DNA from 3 places in the Halobacillus sp. H74 genome. Region 2 is predicted to be linked to each of the others. Evidence: riboswitches for the same ligand, from Rfam matches in the RefSeq annotation. Region 2 holds a riboswitch; each other region holds the start of a gene.

Region 1 (4,645 bases), on a different contig from region 2:
TACGTTGTAAACCATGTCCATTTCTGCAAATAATACGTCGCATAACGAATTCCCGTCAATTTATCCTGATATTTTTTATAATCAGCAGTATAATGACCGTCTTCGTTTTCCCAAATCCTGTGGAAGTAATCGTCGACTTCCTGGAATACTTCTTCGTCTCCAGGTCCTTTGATCACTACATCTGCTTCCAAGTTCAAGTTGGATAAATTCCTCCTTGTATAATTGGCTGACCCTGCAATGATGACATCTTCCTCTTCTTTGTCGATATACAGCATTTTCGTATGATACTGTTCCATATTCACGTCATACCAACGAAGATTGATGTTATCATTACCTAAATTCTTCAACTCTGCCGCAACAGGTAAATTAGGAATTCCGGTTTTCTCGTGACCGAATGCGGTTGTATTCGGATCCATAACGATATTCACCACAGCTCCCCGGTCCGCGGCTTTATCCATTTCATCGATAATTTTCCGGTCTGCCAGGTAATACATTCCTAACCAGACTTGATCGCCTTCGCCAGCATTCGCTAATTCGTCTAAAATAGCATTATATATTTTGCCCTCAGTCACGAAGCGGGTGGTAAGCGGACCTTCCTGTTCCTCCCAGCTACGACCTTCATAGTCAGGGAAATCTGCCTCACCTGAATAATTCACTACCGCTTCTTCCGCTTCTAATATATCTTTAATGATCGGACCATCCATCTTAAATGCTACATTTTCGTGAAAACCACTGGCATCATGTGGGTTAGCTGTTGAAACGATGGCCGAATTCTCAGTAACTAATAATTTTCTATGGTTCGCTTTGATATTCAACAATTTCATATAGGACCTCAATGTTACCTCAGGAGCTTCTTTGGAAAATGGATTTTTGATCCACCCATCATCCCCTGTCCCCATCCAGGAAAAAAACACGCGCCAAACGCTGGAATAAACAGGGTTGGAATCACGCAGCTGATCCAGGTTCGTTAATACAACATCCACGCCACCATCTTCCAGACGGCGGATCGTTTCTGATTCATAAGATCCATAAACCGTATTGATCTTATCTGTAATAAATACCACTTTTAAATCTGGCACTTCTTCTTTCCTCTTGAGGATCGCGTCTACGAGATTCTTTGAGATCTTAGGAAAGTCATGTTTTCCACTGGTATATCCATTGAACAAAAACATGTCCGCAACGATAAAATCCTCAGCTTCAGAGATCGTCCGGTTGATTTCTTCAAAAATTTCCAACTCATGAACGGTTTCCCCTTCGTCATTCTCATAGGTCAAATCCCGGAAAAACTCCACACTGTCCATGGAGTGTTCTTCCCCCTCATAGGAAACCCCTTCCGGGAGTGATTTCCACGATGTATGATACGCAATCGTCAAACTGATAATAATTAGAAAGATAAGTACAATCCAAAACCACTTGCTTTTATAAAATCTTTTCAAACGCTGCACAACAATCCCCTCCACTTTTTAGAGCGCTTAGTTATTTTCACCATCCCCCTTCATTTCAAACCTCTCAAACAAAATTTGTCGAATTTCAGTGTTGGCTTCCTCTCATTTATGACCTGAAATTTCTAACATAAAAAGAAGTGAAGTATGTTGCCGGAGCGGCGTATGCATTTATTTCTTCATAAAGAAAACCCGAACGATTTTTCGTTCGGGTTTCCTAGTGGAAAAATTCTTTTATCCTGCCTCAACGGCTTAATGCATCAATAATTTAGGTCGCTGCACAAATAACAGACTGACCACAATACTACTTAAAATAAAAGCAGGCAACATATATCCCCCGTTATAGACGAGTGAGTAGAGCCACACCGGTTGTCCTTCCGGAGCAAATTCCCCGTAAAAAACAATCCCGGCAGTAAAGTGACCGATAAAGCGTAGCAAACTCCCTACGAAGCAGCCAAATACGATCCAGCCAACCAATGCTTTCGACTCTTTGGCTTTAATCGCTTTCCACAATGGTTTGGCAACAAATCCCGCTACCCCGATGACAGCAAAGGCGATGATATAATCTAAAATCGTCTGTACCGGCGTAATGATATAGGCTCCTGTTAAGATTTGATAGATTCCTAATAAGACGCCTGTGGCCATGCCACCTTTGATTCCCCACCTGAATGCCATGATGAACACAGGCACCATTGCAAGGGATATGGATCCCCCTTGCGCCCATAACTTGAAAGATAGAAAAGGTAAAATATCCAACAACAACGCTAATGCTGAAAAAATAGCGATTTCTACTAAAAATAAAACACGACGATTCCTCATCTGACCTACCTCCTGTAGAAAGACACAAAAAAAGCAATGCCAAATAGGGAAGCTTCCTGATGGAGGAGTCCCAAATGCATTGCACCATCAAAAAAGCCGCCATCCCTGCGTCAGTATTAACTGACAGGTTCGAAGGGTAAGAACGAAGAGTTCACTCTCAGCCAGAAGGCTCCCCTTGAAGGCTTTATACCGTTACTTTTCTTGATTTGTCTACTATTATAATAGACTTTCGGATTAATTACAAAGATTATCTTATTGCCCCGGAAATACTCTTATCTCAGCCTTTAGTATTCGTGTACATCTGGAAAAATTCAAGGCTTCTTTCTATGATTAAATCCTGGTCGTAATCCAGTGTCGCAACATGGTAACTGTTTTCTAAGTGAATGATTTCTTTATGCTCCGAAAAGACGGAATCAAAAACCACTTCTGAATTATTCGGTGGTACGACATGGTCTTCATCTGAAACGAAAATCATGATGGGACAATGAATAGCATCCAGTCGCTCTTTTACTTGGTCCATCAGATGAACAAGCTCTTGAATCGATTTAACCGGGGTGCGATCATAGGCAAGTTCATGACTCCCCTGGTCTTTAATATCCGATCCGATGGCATCCAAAAACCGCTCTTCCGATGAAATACTGCTTTCAAAGGCCGGGATTTGGATGGCGGCGTTAATGGGAATGACCCCTTTGACTGCTTCATACTGACTTGCTATATACAAGGCAAGCGCACCACCCATCGATAATCCGGCAACGAAAACAGTGGAACACCTCTCAGTCAGCCACTGGTATGCTTCATCCACAGAGCGGATCCACTCCTTATAAGAAGTAGATTCCATATCCTCAGGGGTCGTCCCATGACCTTTCAAACGAGGACAATGGACGGTGTAGCCTTCTCTCGCATAAGCTTCCGCTAAAGACCTCATACTCTGAGTCGTGCCTGTAAACCCGTGGCAGAGCAGAATGCCCACCTCATTCCCTTCAAACCGTATGTCTTCCGCTCCATTCATTACGATGCTTTGTTCCATATCTCTTCTCTCCTTCCGCTTTTTCGGTTCCAAGTATTTTTTTCAACACTGTTCTCTCCAACCACCGCCACGGAAGGATTCGTTTCATAAACACATTCATCCTTACCCCGGCTCCAATCGGATAACGGAGTTTAGACAGCTGCTCCTTTTGCATAAGGTCTGCCATAAAATCAGCTACCTTACCCGGCTTTTCATGGGACTCTTCATTCAAAGCACTCCATAGACCTTTCGTGTAGTCTGAATATGGCGAATCAGGATCATGGACAGTCTCAGGCAATTCCATGCCAGAGGACCAGATGTTCGTCTGATAAGAACCTGGTTCAATCAATGCTACATCAATACCAAAAGGCCGGACTTCAAAGCGTAGACTTTCTGATAGTCCTTCGAGTGCATGTTTAGATGATACATAGGCGGATAGGCCGGGGAAGCCGATCAGTCCACTGACACTGCTTACGTTAAAGATTTTCCCCCGTCCTTGTCTCCTCATCAAAGGGAGCACAGCTTTGGTGACACCGATCACCCCGAATACATTCGTTTCAAATTGGCGTCGGTAAGCTTCCAGCGGTACTTGTTCGAGGAAACCACCAATCGCAAAGCCCGCATTGTTCACGAGTACGTCCAGCCTATCCAGGCTCTCCAGTTGTTGTTCGAATCGCTTTATAGAATCTATATCCGTTACATCTAATGCCCAGACTTCAATCAGACTTCTGATTTCCGGGGCCAGGGTCTCATCTTCAAATACAGAGGCTTTCTCCATATTCCTCATCGTCGCGATGACCTTAAATCCTTTTTCTGCACATTTAATAGCGGTATGGTAACCGAACCCACTGGAAGATCCGGTGATCAAAACGGTTTGGCTCATTCAACTACTCTCCTTTATTCCTTGCTTTACCCCCTATTGTTCGCTATCACACACCAAATCTCCTTTTTATTGAAATTGGCCATCACCAACATCCCCCCTCTCTCCACACCAGTTATCGCTTACTTATTCATAAGAATATTAACTTAGGTTTTAAGCAAGGAATGGTATAGTATTCGGTTGAATAATGTTAAAATGAGAAAGGTTTGTCTACAACCGAATTTTAAAAGAAAGGAAGTTTCATAGCCTATGAGTACTGACATGAAGCTTCAAGAGCTTACTCCTTCCTATGATCCATGGGAAGCGTACATGGATGTCCAGGAACATGGTGAAATGAAGTTATCCAATATTGAATTTACAACCACCACCTTGTGCAACATGCGCTGTGAACACTGCGCCGTCGGCTATACACTGCAGGCGAAAGATCCGGAAGCATTGTCAATGGACCTGATCCGTGAACGTCTCGATGAAATCCCTCACCTGAGAACATTGAGTATT
Region 2 (4,645 bases):
AGCTCTAATTTGTCTACATCACCGTAACCTGTTACTTGTACAGCTTTCATATGATCCTCCCCTTTTTGTATTGTTTGTCATCATCATTGTACCTGTTTGAGTACAAGAGAAACAGTTGCACAACTTGAGCACCCCACTATTAAATTGCCCCACTCAAGGAAAAACATAAGGGACCCGAGAACCTATTTAGGCTGAACCTTTTTGCAGTTACGCCGATAAAATCCTTTTTACGCTTATTAATTCAAACATCATATATTTATCCAAAACCAGCCTCCATCAGGTTGGTTTTTTTGTGCTATTGATAAAACATCTCCGTACTTTTTCTCTCCCTCTGATCTGCTGAAAAATTCCGAGGGTTATCATTTATTTCCATAAACCCTGTCAACACAGGAAAAAAGACAGCAAACGAGAGAAAAGTTAATTTTTTTCATAAAAAAGTGATCCATAAATGATACCTGTCCGATAGCTATGTGAAAAAACAAAAACGAAGGAGAGATGAATGAATCATGAATTTCAAAAAAGCTCTATTAGTCGTACCAATGAGTGCAAGTCTGTTACTCCCTACGTCTTTGGATATCGTGAACGCTGAAGAACATAAGATTCCACAAACTCAAACGGAAGCAGTAGAGTTGCGATCCCAGCTGGACAACTTGTTCAGTGAGCATGCATACCTGGCTGTTGAAACAATGAGAAAAGGAGCAGAGGGTGCATCGGATTTTGAACAATCTGCTGCTGCTTTATCATCCAACACTGATGACCTCACAGCTGCTATTGAATCTGTATATGGCAAAGAGGCTGGTGAGAAGTTCAATGAGATGTGGTCTTCTCACATTGGTTACTTCGTCGATTATGTGAAAGCGACAGGAAATGAAGATGAAGAAGCAAAACAAATGGCATTGGATGAATTGAACCAGTATCGTGAGGACTTCTCTGAATTTATTTCAGAAGCGACCGGAAACCGCTTAAAAGCAGATGGTCTTGCTGAAGGCTTGCAAATGCACGTCAACCAGTTGATCGGTGCTTTTGATGCATATGTAGCAGGTGATTATGAAGAAGCGTATATGAAAGAGCGTAAAGCCATTGAGCATATGTATGGCGTAAGTAAAGGGATGTCTAGTGCCATCGTTAATCAATTCCCGGATAAATTCAACAATACGAAAACTGTCACTCCAGCTGCCGACCTTCGTTCTAACCTGAACCACCTTTTGAGTGAACATGTTGGACTAGCTACGATGGCGATGCAAAATGGTCTTGATGGATCAGAAGATTTTGAAGCATCCGCTAAAGCTCTTTCAAATAATACAGAAGACTTGACGAAAGCGATTACGTCCATCTTTGGTGAAGAAGCTGGTTCCCAGTTCAATGACATATGGACACAGCACATCGATGACTTCGTTTCTTATGTAAAAGCGACAGGAAATGATGATGAAGTGAAGAAAGAAGAAGCCATGAAAGCGTTGGAAGATTATCGTGAAACATTCGCTAAGTTCCTTGAGCAAGGTACTAAAGGCGAGATAAGTGCAGATAAACTGGCTCCAAGTCTGCAGCAACATGCCGATTACTTGTTCAATACGTTTGATCAATATGCAGCTGAAGACTATGAGAAAACCTACATGACTCTAAGAGATTCTTATGCTCATATGTTCGGTGCATCTAAAGCTCTTTCCACTGGGATTGTAGGTGCATACCCTGATAAGTTCATGGGTGAAGAAATGCCAGAGGAAATGCCGGATACAGGCATGGGCGGCACAGCGTCAGATAGCAACATCTGGTTGTATGCATCCATTCTTGCAGCAATCGCAGCGGCAGGTGTCTTCCTCCGCAAACAATCTAAACAGCAGTAATCCTGAGCTTTAACCAATGCAACGTTGAATAAAGGATCTAAATGCTAAACCGCCTATTTTGATAGTCTACTGAGAACTGCAACTTTCTGAGTTATGCATCAAAGAAAAAGCCGAGTAGGACGATTTTATCGTTCAACTCGGCTTTTTTATTTCGATGAGACATACGGGCTCTTACACGTCCATGAGCGTTCGGTGGGTGATGCTCGCAGCAAGCCTCCATCGACAATCGATTCGTGAGAAGCAACAATAAACTTTAACAGCTCCTCCAGATTGAAAAGGTTTTTTCAATGGTCACTTTTTTGAAGCGGGCATTTTTGATGAGAATCACAATCAGATTTCCTGTAATCGATGATAAGTTCAGTAATATGATTTTAAGTTTTTCGGTTGGCTTTATTAGATGAATGAAGTAGAATTGACCGAAAAGATACTTACTTACGGTAGACGGAACTTTCAAAATATTGTAAGGTTAAAGTGACAACAATAAAATTTAATGAATTACTCACTAGGGGTGCCTTTACTTAAAGGCTGAGATTGAAGTGGAACTTCGAGACTCTTTGAACCTGAACTGGCATTAAAACCAGCGGAGGAAAGTGACAAAGCCTTTGTATTTTCACACGTGAAATGGATGCATTTTCATGTTGGTAATAAAATAGGTCATGCCACTTTCCTCCGGGAAGGTGGCATTTTTTTGGTTAAAAATTTTGTTTAGCTCTGCGAGTGTGGGAGATGGCTTTTATATTCCTGTTGAGGAGGTGAGGTTGTGAAATTAGTTGCCGTTACTAATGGAGAAATGGAAGAAACAGATTTGGTAAGAACCATTCTTGATTTGGCAGAGGTTGTTGACCTCATCATTCTGAGGGAAAAACAAAAGACGGTTTCTGGGTATCTTTCTTTTGTAAGGAACTTGCTGGAAAGTGGAGTTCCTAAACAGAAGCTTTGTGTTCATAAACATATGGATGTTGCGGGTTTGGCGGGGATTGATCATCTTCATCTTCCGGAAAATGGGGCAGCAGTCAACAAGGTAAGGAAAATCTATCCGCATCTCACTATAGGTGTATCTGTACATACCATAGATGCAGCTATACAAGCAGAAGAGGAAGGAGCGGATTATGTCATGTATGGCCACGTTTATTCCACAAGCAGTAAAAAAGGAAGGGCTCCTAGAGGAATCGGAAACGTCGCCAACCTTACTGGGGTGCTCAGTATTCCAGTGGTGACAATCGGGGGAATTGATCCTGGAAAAGTGAAAGAATTGACTGCGATAGGGGTGGAAGGGATCGCGGTCATGTCTGGGATATTCAGTGCTGAAGATCCTCTGGAAGCGGCGGATCGTTACAAAAGGAAGGGGCTTTATGATGGATAAGCACATAGATACGTTGGTTATCGGTGGGGGAATCATAGGTCATTCGGTTTCCTATTATTTGAGTGAAAGTGGCCATTCTTCGTTAGTGGTGGAAAAGAATACAAGTGGCAATAGAGCGACAAAGGCAGCTGCCGGCATGCTCGGGGTGCATACAGAAAATAAAGAAGCAGGTGCTTTTCACCAGTTTTGTGAGAATAGCAGAAATCTGTATAAAAAATTAAGTACGGACTTATACGCACAAACAGGAATAGATATCAGCTTTTCACAATTCGGGATGCTGGAAATTGCTATAGATCCACGACATCACGATGATTTGCTCGCAAAAAGGGACCTGTTTCCTGACTTAATGTATCTTTCGGGTCACCAGCTAAGAGAGCGGATACCTGCCGTTACAAAAAAAGCATCTGGAGCATTATTCATGAAAGAGGATGGACATGTTGAACCCACACAAGCTTGTGAAGCCTTTAAGCGAGGGGCGTTAGCTCATGGTGGAGATCTGCTTGAGAATAATGAGGTAGTAAGGATAGAAAAATCAAAAGGGTCTTTTAAAGTCCACCTTGAAAATGGTTCACTCACTGCTGAAAAGATTGTAGTGGCTTCAGGGGCTGAAAGCGGTCGTTGGTTTACTGGAACTAGTCTTTCAAACCCTATGGTTCCGACAAAAGGCGAATGTTTTTCCATCAAACCTAACAGGCACTTTGTAAATGAAACCTTATTCTTCCGCAATTTTTACCTCGTGCCAAAGCTGGATGGACGCCTTGTGATCGGGGCGACTACCATTCCTGAGGACCGAAGCACGACCACAACAGCTGGGGGGTTATCAAAATTGATGAATGATGTATTCTCCATTTTCCCTGATTTACAAGAGGAAGCATTCCATGGATGTTGGTCAGGGATTAGGCCAGGTTCTGTCGATGGCAGGCCGATCATCGGTGAGCATCCTGAAATGGAGGGGCTGTATTTTGCCACCGGTCATTATCGTAATGGAATCTTGCTAGCTCCTGCCACCGGCCAAATCATCAAAGACATGATTTCAGGAAAGACAGTTCCTAATGTGCTTAAGGAAATGTTCTCACCGGAACGCTTTCAAAGAGAAGGAGGCAGCCGTTATGAATATTCGCGTTAATGGGAAAGACCTGCAGTTATCAGAACAGGAAACGACAGTGGCTGATTTGCTCGATGTATATAAAGTGAAGAAAGTGTTTTCGGTTGTGGAAGTTAATCGGGAAATCATCAGTAAAAATGTTTATGAAACCACAAAGCTCTCCAATGGAGACGCTGTTGAAATTGTTCATTTTGTAGGAGGAGGATAATCATGTTAAAAATAGGTGCTAAACATTTCCATTCACGATTGATGTTAGGGACTGGCAAATACCCTAGTTTCAAAATGCAGAAAGAAGCAGTGGAAGCTTCAGAGACTGAGATATTGACCTTCACA
Region 3 (4,645 bases), on a different contig from region 2:
GAAACAAAACCTATCCATCAACCTTCGTATCCTGGAATGAAAAAGCGGGGATGGAAAGCAAGGGGACGCTTCTGCAAAATATAATATCAAACTTGCCGTCACGCACAAGTAAAGCCGACCAGCAGAATTTTCCGTTTCAATCTTTTGAGGCAAAGAATTCTCAATCCAGAATGACCACTTCTGCAGCGGTCAATTCCCTGCTTTCAGGATCTTCACCAATATCTTTTTCATTGGCGAGAACCACCTTCACATCAAGCATATCCTCTTCTTTTGCTTGTTCACGGAAGGCTTGCATGCTCACAGTGTCACCATCCGCCGTTTTTACCGGGATATCTTCAGGCATAAGTACAAGACATGGATAACCTTCTTCAGTAGCAGCAGCAGCTCCTGTGACATTCCTTTTCACTGCAGCCGAACACTCGACTTCGATACCGCCGATTTTCACAGAGGTGACCGGTCCTTCAATAGATTGGACAGGTTGGCTGGAAACACCGCACCCAGTGAGCAATATGAACATAGTGATAACTAAGAAAAATCTCAAAACGGTTCACCCTTTATTATTTGTTGCTTTATGAAAAGCGTACCACGAATGGAAAAATTTGAAAAATCCACCTGTATCGCCAAATTTGCAGTGCTTTGGAAAAATCCAAGTTCAATCTCTACCAGAACACAATCTCGTTATAGTTTATTTTCATACTCCTGGGAGTAAATCTTACGAAGATGAAAACGATGGACAAGACGAATCGTCGGTCTGATCAGCATTTGAATACTTCCCAGCACAAATAGCGTGACTCCCCACATTTTCGTTGATTCAAAATAAAAAAACACACTTCCGATCAGGAACCAGAGCCCTAATAAGAAATCATTCAAGGTGTAGAGAATCTCATAACTCTTTTTGAAAAATACATCATGTTTACCCATCTTCAAGTCTACATATTCATCTTTTGTTTGCTCCTGTTCATCTACTTCCTCTGTCATACGAACACCTCCACTCTTTCGTTACCCGAATTAGCGGAAGAAAAATCAAAGGAACCCTCCTGACAGCATAAAGCAGACTTTTGATCCACCATTTTTGATGTGAGTATAAGGAATTTCCTTTCCTCCTGCTTTCATAAGCTTTTCAACTATGATCATAAGGACTCTCCTTGCGGGTCAATTTTTCTCTTAATTGTTTCAGGAACAACCCCTTATCTTTCGGAGAAACTTTCACATAACGCCCATTGCCATAATGGATTTCCAAGCGGTTTACGGATAGTGCGGGAGCAATGAATGGATCTTTGCTTGGAAACACTTTCCCTATTTCCTCTAAAGGAATCTTTTTCTTAATTGGACCAAAATGGACGATCAGCCACTGTTCCCCGATTTTGTACCCGGTGCGGAACCAGACCCACAATAACGATCCGCTAATAATGAGCAGAACTGCCAGTTTCATAAAATAACCATCAAGTGGCGACGGCAGCATGTAAACTCCCCATTGGAAGTTGAAAATTCCATCTATCAGGCATACTAGAACAACACCCCATAGAATCATTGCTAACCAGGAATCTTTTTTCGAAGGAAAATACATAACGGTCCCCCTTCCATAGAGATTAGGTTTTGAAACAAAGAATCATTTATCCAGTGCCGTATCAGGCTTTTTTCCTAAGTCTTGTACAATCGCTTTCATTATTAATACGATGGAAAACCACAAATAGTTTCAATAATCTGGTACTTTTTACTCCAATTTTTTAAAACATCCGCAAAATCAAAAAGATGCTCCATTTTAAGAAGCATCCTATCTTTATTTACTAGGAGCAGTCGCTCTCAATTTGCACAAATTGATTATTCAAGACTGTGTTCCCTTCTTGAGCAGCTAATGCATTACTTCTGCCAAAACTGTTTACAACGATATTCGTATCTTCCGCATAAGTTACACGTACTTCGTAGAATAAAACTCCTGAAAGATTCGTGTACATCACAGCTAAGTTACCAGCGGGAAGAGAGTATGGGAAGTCAACTGGCTGGTTATTTCCGATTAATACCGGCAATTGTACAGGATTTGAATAAGAACTCCAATTCCATACTTCAATGACGACTTGTTCACAACTCAGCCCTGTATTAACAAGGTTGACGACAGCGGATATAGTGACAGGTTCTTTTCTTAATACGCCAGTCGATACTGTTTTCAGCCCTATCATATGACCACCTCCTTCCATATAAAACTATTACTAATCTATGTTTCAGGAGGTGTTAAGTGTGGACAAGGTGCTCAGGTGAAACATACAAATTTGTTTGCGGATTTCAATGAAGAACTATACATCGCCCAAGTTTTTCGACGATCAGAGATTTTTCCCCCAAGCAGAACCCGCGAAAGGGACTAAATAAAACTCTTGAAGACAAACCGTTTACAAATCCAGCGACATCCGCTACTATGAAATCAAAGTACGATAACTGCATAACCATTGATTAGCACTAGGGGAGCTGCGTAACGCGGCTGAGAGGAAATAATTCCGACCCTTGGCACCCGAACTAGATAATACTAGCGTGGGGAAGTGCAGTCGGCTCTCGCCGAAGACCTTCAAGGTTCTTCCTTTTTCGATAGTTGGACTGCATTCCCATGGGATGCAGTTTTTTTGTGCTTTAAAAAAAGGAGGAATAAAAATGAATCAAGTATGTGAAAATTCTCGTATTGTGGGCTGCTCCTTTTCGGTGCACCCGATGTCCGATCAGTTTGTTACGTACATTATGGATAGTTTGAAAGAGGTCGATACATCAAAAGTATGGCTGCATACCGATGATGTGACTACAACTGTGAGAGGGCGAATGGAACACGTTTTTGATGTAACGAAAGCAATTCTTTTGCATATCGCGAAAACTGGTGTCCACGTAGCGTTTCAAGGTACTTTTTCGATCGGATGCCCTGGAGATACATCCGGAGATGTGTATATGGATGAGTCGTCTGAACGTCTGAATGAAACGAATGTAACGGGCCTCCGCCTGCCGATTGCGGCTAAATTTTCATTATATCCTATGGGCGGCGGTGATTATATGGATACCATTTACGCACAAATAGAAGCCATGAAATCAAAAGGGGTTGAAGTCTCCCCTGCTCATTATTCAACAAGACTGGACGGGGATACGCATGATATTTTCACAGGGCTTGAAGATGTCTTTCGTGAAACAGAAGCAAGCGGTTCTTCGCATACGGTGATGACGGTCACTGTATCAGCCAACAGTCCTTCACATAAGGAGACTGAATGATGAATAGCTGGAAGCTTAAAGAGATTGTCGTCATGTCCGTACTTTCTGTTGTATTCGCCGTCGTCTACCTCGCGTTTCTACCTGTGGGGAAAATTCTTGTCGGTTTTTTCGGACCTATCGGCTATGATTTCATCTTCGGGATTTGGTTCATTGTATCCATCATCGCTGCCTATATTATCCGCAAACCCGGTGCTGCCTTTTTATCAGAAACAATTGCTGCCACTGTCGAAGTGTTGCTTGGTAATGCGGTGGGACCGATATTGATGGTAACTGGGATGATCCAGGGTCTTGGAGCAGAATCGGCGTTCGCAATGACCCGTTATAAACGCTATGATTTATTCACTTTGATGCTCGCCGGTATGATGGCTGCCGTCTTCAGTTTCGTATGGGGTTACTTCCTCTCAGGCTTCGCTGCATTAAGTACCGGTTATGTACTGGCCATGTTCATTGTCCGCATCATCAGTGGTGCGCTAATTTCAGGCGTCCTAGGAAAAGCACTCAGTGACTCTCTGGCAAAAACGGGAGTACTCTCAAGCTTTGCCTTAGGAAAAGAACGCAGAAAGCAACGAGCAGCATGACTAAACAAATCCTACGTACAGAGAACCTGACTCTTTCTTATGAAGATTGTGTAACACCGGTGCTGCAGGATGTCTCGCTTTCCATAATGGAGGGTGATGATATGCTGATCCTCGGTCCAAGCGGTTCTGGAAAAAGTTCCTTCACCCATTGTTTGAATGGACTATACCCGAGAGAACTTGATGGAGAGATGAGTGGGGAAGTATGGGTACACGGAAAGAGAACAAACGATTATCAACCAGGTGAAATTTCCAAGCATATTGGTGTCGTCTTCCAAGATCCTGAAACACAATTTTGTATGCTCACAGTGGAAGATGAAGTCGCTTTTGGATTAGAAAATTTATCTATGCCATTAAATGCTATGAGAGCAAAAGTCGAGGAAGTCTTAACATGGGTAGGTTTGTTTGAATATAAAGAAAAAACGATCGCACAACTCTCTGGGGGGCAAAAACAAAAGCTGGCACTCGCCTGTGTGCTAGCGATGGAACCTGAGGTACTCATTTTGGATGAGCCGACAGCAAACCTCGACCCAATCGCGACCCGGGAATTCATCGATTTGCTGAGATACCTGAAACAACATCTTTCCTTGACCCTGGTCGTAATCGAACATCAACTGGAAGGCTGGGTTGAAATCCTTGACCGTGTTTTCATTTTACAAATGGACGGCAGTGTATATTATGATGGGTCTCTTCAGGAAGGGTTGCTTCATTCTGCCCCTGCCCTGCAACAACATGGTATATCTTTGCCATATGCTACAAAACAGGCCCTAAGTCATAACTGGTGTGGGGATCTTCCGTTAACGATCGCTGACTATGTGGCCTCAGGCGGT

What was found. Region 2 has a riboswitch for thiamine pyrophosphate ahead of ACTWPX_RS16515 (thiamine phosphate synthase). Riboswitches for the same ligand answer to the same signal wherever they lie in the genome.
Region 1: it holds a riboswitch for thiamine pyrophosphate, as region 2 does, so the genes downstream of both, thiT (energy-coupled thiamine transporter ThiT) here and ACTWPX_RS16515 (thiamine phosphate synthase) in region 2, are expected to answer to the same signal.
Region 3: it holds a riboswitch for thiamine pyrophosphate, as region 2 does, so the genes downstream of both, ACTWPX_RS06160 (YkoF family thiamine/hydroxymethylpyrimidine-binding protein) here and ACTWPX_RS16515 (thiamine phosphate synthase) in region 2, are expected to answer to the same signal.

The regions. Positions count from the first base shown of each region.
Region 1 is NZ_JBQQCI010000008.1:30,250-34,894, forward strand. Features, by position in the region: gene ACTWPX_RS16925 (phospholipase D family protein) at 1-1,445, opposite strand, end outside; gene thiT (energy-coupled thiamine transporter ThiT) at 1,695-2,261, opposite strand; TPP riboswitch at 2,347-2,447, opposite strand; gene ACTWPX_RS16935 (alpha/beta hydrolase) at 2,539-3,288, opposite strand; gene ACTWPX_RS16940 (SDR family oxidoreductase) at 3,242-4,150, opposite strand; gene yfkAB (radical SAM/CxCxxxxC motif protein YfkAB) at 4,397-4,645, shown strand, end outside.
Region 2 is NZ_JBQQCI010000007.1:161,097-165,741, reverse strand. Features, by position in the region: gene ACTWPX_RS16525 (zinc-binding dehydrogenase) at 1-50, opposite strand, end outside; gene ACTWPX_RS16520 (copper amine oxidase) at 507-1,844, shown strand; TPP riboswitch at 2,339-2,450, shown strand; gene ACTWPX_RS16515 (thiamine phosphate synthase) at 2,605-3,207, shown strand; gene thiO (glycine oxidase ThiO) at 3,200-4,333, shown strand; gene thiS (sulfur carrier protein ThiS) at 4,317-4,520, shown strand; gene ACTWPX_RS16500 (thiazole synthase) at 4,523-4,645, shown strand, end outside.
Region 3 is NZ_JBQQCI010000002.1:556,625-561,269, forward strand. Features, by position in the region: gene ACTWPX_RS06140 (hypothetical protein) at 161-541, opposite strand; gene ACTWPX_RS06145 (YrhK family protein) at 679-978, opposite strand; gene ACTWPX_RS06150 (PH domain-containing protein) at 1,121-1,567, opposite strand; gene ACTWPX_RS06155 (hypothetical protein) at 1,788-2,177, opposite strand; TPP riboswitch at 2,444-2,547, shown strand; gene ACTWPX_RS06160 (YkoF family thiamine/hydroxymethylpyrimidine-binding protein) at 2,641-3,240, shown strand; gene ACTWPX_RS06165 (ECF transporter S component) at 3,240-3,818, shown strand; gene ACTWPX_RS06170 (ABC transporter ATP-binding protein) at 3,815-4,645, shown strand, end outside.